DNA from 2 places in the Rhizobium sp. AG207R genome. Region 2 is predicted to be linked to the other one. Evidence: riboswitches for the same ligand, from Rfam matches in the RefSeq annotation. Region 2 holds a riboswitch; the other holds the start of a gene.
What was found. A riboswitch is a leader RNA that binds a small molecule or an ion and turns the genes downstream of it on or off. The one in region 2 is predicted to bind cobalamin.

Region 1: it holds a riboswitch for cobalamin, as region 2 does, so the genes downstream of both, JJQ51_RS05745 (aromatic ring-hydroxylating oxygenase subunit alpha) here and JJQ51_RS24130 (DUF1636 family protein) in region 2, are expected to answer to the same signal.

The regions. Positions count from the first base shown of each region.
Region 1 is NZ_JAEPVT010000002.1:358,103-361,509, forward strand. Features, by position in the region: gene JJQ51_RS05745 (aromatic ring-hydroxylating oxygenase subunit alpha) at 1-1,213, opposite strand, end outside; cobalamin riboswitch at 1,310-1,513, opposite strand; gene JJQ51_RS05750 (DUF6656 family protein) at 1,862-2,479, shown strand; gene JJQ51_RS05755 (L-threonylcarbamoyladenylate synthase) at 2,539-3,407, shown strand, end outside.
Region 2 is NZ_JAEPVT010000010.1:274,461-277,867, forward strand. Features, by position in the region: gene JJQ51_RS24120 (ABC transporter substrate-binding protein) at 1-223, opposite strand, end outside; gene JJQ51_RS24125 (ABC transporter ATP-binding protein) at 244-1,023, opposite strand; gene JJQ51_RS24130 (DUF1636 family protein) at 1,034-1,447, opposite strand; cobalamin riboswitch at 1,556-1,772, opposite strand; gene JJQ51_RS24135 (FAD/NAD(P)-binding protein) at 1,965-3,380, opposite strand; gene JJQ51_RS24140 (hypothetical protein) at 3,401-3,407, shown strand, end outside.

The DNA of each region.
Region 1 (3,407 bases), on a different contig from region 2:
CCTGCAGCCGGTTGATCATGAACGTCGTGTACCATTCGACGAACTGCATGACTCCCCCTTCATGGACCTCCGAATAGGGACCGGGCTCATAGGCCGGCGAGCGGATGCCGAAGGCGTTTTCCTCGACGATGCGGCGGTCCTGATCGTTGGTTTCGGTCCAGACGTGGGTCAGCTCTTCCAGATTGTAGTCGACACCTTCGACGGCATCCTTATGGACGAGCCACTTCGTGGTGACGGCGGTTTCCTCGGCGCTGATCGGCAGGACACGGAAGGAAATCGCGTGGTCGCCGAGCATGTGGTTCCACGTCGTCGGGTAGTGGAACAGCAGCATGGTGCCGATGCCGTTGATCGTCACGTCAGATGAAAGCGGCCGCCTGACGGCATTCTGGCCGGACATGGTGTAGCTCTCGGCCCCTTCGATCAGCGGCATGCGGGCGGCGCGGAACTGTCCATCCGGCGAGATCTTGAACTCGCTCGGCAGGCCGGCAGCTTCGCAGCGCTGCCAGTGTTCAGCGATAACGGGGTCGTTCATCGCGCCCTGCACGCCGGTGACGGTCGGAGCCTCCGGGAAGGTGCGGCAAAGTTCCGGGTGATTGGCCGCGCAATGGTAGCATTCGCGGTTGTTTTCCCAGACGAGCTTCCAATTGCCCTTTTCGATAATGGTGCTCTGGAAGGCGACCTTGGCTTCGCTGATGCGGTGCGGCGCCATGTAGGGCTCGATCGTCGCGCGAACCGGGGCAAAATCGGGAGCGTTCTGCGCGAGGCAGATGAAGATGTAGCCGCCGACGCTTTCGCAGTGAACCGGCTTCAGCGAATACTGGCTCTTGTCGAAATCCTCCGCCATCTGGCGGGCAAAGAGCAGCGAGCCGTCAAGTTCGTAGGTCCACTGGTGATAGGGGCAGACGAGCTTTGCCGAGGAGCCGCGCTCCGTCGTGCAGACGCGTGAGCCGCGATGGCGACAGCTATTGTGGAAGGCGCGGATGACCTGATCGCGGCCGCGGACGATGACGACGGGATAATCGCCGATCTGGACGGTGAAGTAATTGCCCGCACGCGGCACTTCGCAATCATGGCCGATGAAGAGCCAATCGCGATAGTAGATCGTCTCCATGTCGAGCATGAAGTAATCCGGATCGGTGTAGAAGGGTTGCTCCAGACTGAAACCCGTCCGGTGGTTCTTCAGTTGCCGCAGAACTTTGCTGCCGATGTCCATTTGCCTATCCTTAGCAGTACCAGGAGGCGGGCAAAGGACATGCACGGCCGATTGGGAGCGGCCAAAAGCAATGTCCCGACCACCCGCCGCGGTCAGTAAACCTATGTGCCCAAGGCTGGTTTCCGGGCTCTGGAGCGGCCCTGTTTCCAGAGCCCCATGGCACCTTCCCAGGTCGATCGACCCAGTGGCTTTATCCGCCATGCCTCACTCCACCACCGTTGCGGGGGCAGCGCCGGATTTTGACCGGCTTCCCAATTCTCCGTCTCCCTAGCGGACGGCACCTTGAGATTGATGGCATCATAGCTCCCGGCTCCGCCAGCCGCTGCGCTGCAATGCGACATCGGCTCCGAAATTGACGACAGGCGAAACGGGACGCCGGGACGGTTGCGTGCCGTGAGAATATTGACTGGCAATTCAATCGCTTGGGCGCTTGCATTGGAGATGCTGCGAGCATCGCATGTGCGTTCGACCAATGACGCTTTATCCTGATTGCGACAGGTCCGCAAACGGCCGATAATCGGAAGACTAGTTGCGCGGCGGAGAGCGCCGCAGAGCCGCCATCGGGGGCCTTCGGTCCAGCGCGCGATCAAGCTCGGCTCAAGCTCCATAGTCCATCATGTCGCGAAGAGTTTTATAGCGAGATCCGGCATGGCCAAACTCAGATATTTCGACGCTGGGAAGCCCGCCGAGCCCGAACCGGCGCCACCGGTATCGACGACGGGCTACAGCGAATTCCTGCGCACCGGCCGCATCAACCGCAACAGGCCACATTGGCTGGCGGAAGAGCGGGAATATCTTACCCATGAGCAGGTGGCTGTGCGCACGGCACAGAAGCTCAGGGATGCCGGCGAAAAGACCCATGACCGGCTCAACAGCTTCCACAAGTCCATTCGCTTTCCGAAGCTCATCTTTCACCACACGCTGAAGGACACGCCGCATCTCGGCTATTGTCACGTCACCGCGGCGCGGACGCAGTTCGCGCATTATGAGGACGTGAACTGGGCTTTCTATATCGCCAATTTCTTTGCCCGCATCGGCCAGGAAGAGAATTTCTTCGAGGACATCAGCCTCAAATATTCGCGGATGTATTTCGCCGTCGCCATCCATCCGGACAGGCAAGCGGAAGACAAGAAGCTGACGATCAATCGCGACGTCAGAGGCAACGGCGTGCTGTTCCATACCCACGATCCGCAGATCGCCATCCGCAATGTTCTTCTCCTCGGCGCGCGCAACGAGCAGCTTCGCGACATTATTCGCCAGCTTTGACGATTGATCCGAAAACTCGAAGAGCATAAGAAACGGCCTGAACTGCAAGCAGGCAGGCCATGGCACGACACATAGACATTCTCGAACATCCGCAAACGGCGATCGAAGTCGCGACAGCGACTCTCGCAGAGGGTCTGCCGATCGGGCTGCCGACGGAGACGGTCTATGGTCTTGCCGCCGATGCCACCAATCCCGCCGCGATTACCCGGATCTACGAGACGAAGGGTCGTCCGCGTTTCAATCCGCTGATCTGCCATATGAGCGATCTCGCCATGGCCGAACGCTATGCGGTCTTCGATCCTATCTCCCGTAAATTGGCGGAAGCTTTCTGGCCCGGCCCGCTGACGCTGGTGCTACCGCTCAAACCCGACAGCGGCATCCATCCGCTGGCGACTGCCGGGCTCGACACGGTCGGCATCCGCGTGCCGCAAGGCTTTGCCGGCGATCTGATCCGCGCCTTCGACAGACCGCTTGCTGCGCCGAGCGCCAATACTTCGGGCAAGATCAGCGCCACAAGCGCCGATCATGTCGATGACGACCTTGGGGAGCGGATCACGCTCATCCTCGATGCCGGGGCCTCGGTCGTCGGCGTGGAGTCGACCATCGTCAAGGTCGAAGATGAAGAGATGCGCCTGCTGCGGCCCGGCGGGCTGGCGGCCAGCGAGATCGAGCGGGTGGCCGGCAAGGCGCTGAAGCGCAAGAAGAAAGCCTCGGCTGCCATCGAGGCTCCGGGGATGATGGCTTCGCATTATGCACCGGGCGCAGCCGTGCGCCTCGACGCGACTGAGGTTTCCGCGAACGAAGCGCTGATCCGCTTTGGGACACCAGATATTCCCGGCAGCGAAAAGGCCATTGCCGTGCTGGACCTGAGCGTCAGCGGCGATCTCGCCGAAGCCGCAGCAAACCTCTTTGACTTCATGAAGCGCGC
Region 2 (3,407 bases):
TCCAGCCGGAAATGCCGGTATAGCCGACCATGCGGTCCTGTAGCTTCAGCGCCAACATCATCTCGGTCAGGTTGACGTCGTTGGAAACGGCCCGCTCCGGCGCTTTGTCGAAGGTCACATCGCGATTGCAGCTGCGCACGGTGACAGGCTCGGCGAGCGTCGTGCCCGCAAACAGGCTTCCGATAAGCAAGGCCGCGGCAGACAGGGACATGCGAGAAAACATGAATAACTCCAATGATCGTATTATCGAAGGGAAAAGGAAAAGCGCTGCGGGCCGCCGTCGGTGTGATGCAGCCGCGTACCAACCCTGAAAGCGTTCGAGACATGCTCCACAGTCAGGACTTCGGCAGGTTCGCCGTGGCCCATAAGCCGCCCGCAATCCATGACGGCGATCTGCGTCGCAAAATCAGCAGCGAGATTGATATCGTGCAGCGTCGTGATGATCGTCGGGCCGAGTCTCTTGAGTAGCTCAAGAATCTCGAGCTGATGGCGGATGTCGAGGTGATTGGTCGGCTCGTCGAGGATGATGAGTTCCGGCTCCTGTGCCAAGGCGCGGGCGATCAGCGTCCGTTGCTTCTCACCACCCGACAGCGACGCGAATTGCCGCTGTGCCAAAGACTCCAGTTCCAGACGGGCAAGCGCCTTGGTCGTGACCTCATGGTCGCGATCGCTCCAGCGTGCCATGCCCTTGCGGTGCGGGATGCGGCCCATCAACACCACGTCCCGCACGCTGAAGGGAAAATCACCTGGCGTCTCCTGCGGCACGACGGCGATGCGCTGCGCCGCCTCCCGCGGACCTATGGACCAAAGATCGATGCCGTCGAGACGCACCGAACCTCGCTGCGGCTTGAGGCCGCGATAGAGGCAGCGCAGCAAGGTCGACTTGCCGGCTCCATTCGGACCGATGATCGCAAGCCGGGCGCCGGCCTCGACTGATAGCGTGATGCCACTGATGATCGGCATTCCCTTCTGGGGACCCCAGCTGATGCCGTCTGCTTCCAGTCGTGCGCTTCGTTCGGACATGACCCGGCTCCTATTGCAATACGACCAGCTGGCGTTCGGCTGATACGATGGCGGCGGGAATGCGCGCGAGGGTCTTGCCTGCCAGCGCTCTCGGGCGTTCGCTTTCGCGGGTCAGCCCATCGGGGCGATCCCGATAAAGCTTCGCGAAGGAGACGAGCGCACCGATATCGCTCGCATCCTCGATGTCACCGAAGAGGTACGTCGACTTTGGCGTGGCCTGGAAAGCGACCGTGCACGGCCGTTCGCAGCCCGCCATACAGACGCTGCCCTCCAGGCTGAAATCATCTGCGAGTGCGGCGTCAGCCTGGGAGATCGCCATCTGCAGATGTTTCAGGAGTTCGAGGCCCGGCCGGCACGGTTTGCCGACATGACGGCAGTTGGTGCACACGGTGATCCGGTGCGTCGCCTCTTTTGTATTATCCATGAGATGCCTCCCGGAGATTTCGCCGGAGGCACAGTCAAGATGGGGCCAGCGGACGCAGCGGCGCCCTCGCCCAGCCACTGATTTTCCATCGGAACACCCCGTCCGTTGCGGTTGATATCGTCGATGGCAGGTCTCCTGGCTCGCGGGTCACAACTCGTTCGCGCCTTCCCGGCTTGACGCCAGTGGCATATTGCGAACGCGCTCTCCGCTTACAGTTGCGGGGGCAGCCACGGTCTTGGCCCCTGATGGGTAATCCGCACCGTGTTCCCTTTTCAGCCGCCATCCGGATCGATCCGAAAGCAGCACCATCGGCGGTATTCATGTCATAGAAAGCGGATGCGGGCAACGGGGATGTCATATGCGCTTTCATTTGTCCTGGAGCTTCGGCCTGAGTAGGCAATCGTTACGTTATTACATAACAAATGACAAGCCATTATCTCCGCTCGAGGCCGCAACTGCGATATGCATATGCGGCAGCACTCAATCGCGATCCAGAATGAAAGAAACCGCAGGGCTGTCAGACCGCCTTGCACTGAGGATGAAAACGCTCCGCGACGCTCTCTGCCGCCGCATAGGCCTGCGTCACGATCTCAGGCACCAGATCGATGTCGGGGAGACTTCCAAGTCCCAGGGGACCAATCGCAAAAAGCCCGTCTGTCGTACGCCCGTTGACCTCAAGCGAGCCTGTCGCGTCCACGGCGAGACCGAGGCCAAGCTCGTCCGGCACCGCGAGACCGGCATCGATGAGGCTACGCAGCAAGGGTGCATTCAAATCCGGCGCCTGGCACCGACAATCGATTACGTCGTCGGCATAGAGCTGCTCGGTCTCCTGCCGGCCAGCCGGCTTCAAAACCAGCCCGGTCGGCGTGCGGCGGATAAAATGACCGCGCCGCAGCAGCGTATTGCCCTCGGCAAGCTCCTGATTGAGGCGTACATGCAGCGCCTCGGGAAGCCGATTGCGATGGCTGTCATAAAGCGCCCGCAAATGGCGGTTGAACTGCTGCTTCTGCCCGGCTGGCAGAGATCGCCAAAGCGAGCGCGCATGCTTGCGCAAGCCGTTCATGACGGATTGCCAGCTCTGGCCGTTCGCCTCCGCCTCGACGCAAGCCTTGCGGACGAAGCGGACGATCTCGCTGAGTTTGCCGGGCATCTCGTCGGCAGGGAAAACCGGATCGGCATTGTTGCGCGTGTGGCTCTGCGGCAGAAAGCCTCGCCGCGAAACGATGGTGATCTGTCCCGTATAGCCGTTCTCACGCATCTGCAGCAGCCGATCGACGACGCGCAGGCCGCTTCCGAGCAGGATCGTATGCGGTCGCGACACGAGACGGCGCGCCCGCACCGTCGTCGGCACGGTCACGAGATCGCTGGCCTGGAATTCGTGATCGCTAATGCCATAGCCTGTCGCCAGCACCACCATGTCGAAAGGCGCATTGGCGGCGCCATCGCTTTCCACTACGAAACGGCCGCCCCGAACACGCCGAAGCCCGAAGACCGTCTCGCTGCTGACCTGCACCGCCACATCCCGCCGTGACGAGAAGGCTTCCGAAAAGCGCTGATAGACGTAGTCGCTGAAAATGCTCTTCGGTACGAAGATCTGCAAAAAACCGGGTATGGCGGCGGGGACGGCGCTGCGGAAAGGCGCATTACCGCAAAGCCATTGATTGAAGTCGTCGGGATCTCCCGCGGAAACGGAAAGATCGCGAACACGGCTGTTGAGAATTTCACTGCTATGTCCGGAGGCGAGCGCCTGTCCTCCGCTGACGGTGGAATTAGGATCGAAAAGCTGCAGATGGAAGGGAAAGCGAACCGTCTTCATCAGGGCGATCGCCATCATCATGCCGGAAAAACCGCGCCCGATCACGGCAATGCGAGGCATCGCATAAGGCCGCGCTGTCGCGTTCGTCCTGGCGGAAAAGAATCCCTGAACCGTCATATCAACTCCTGGGGCGAGAGGTGGTCG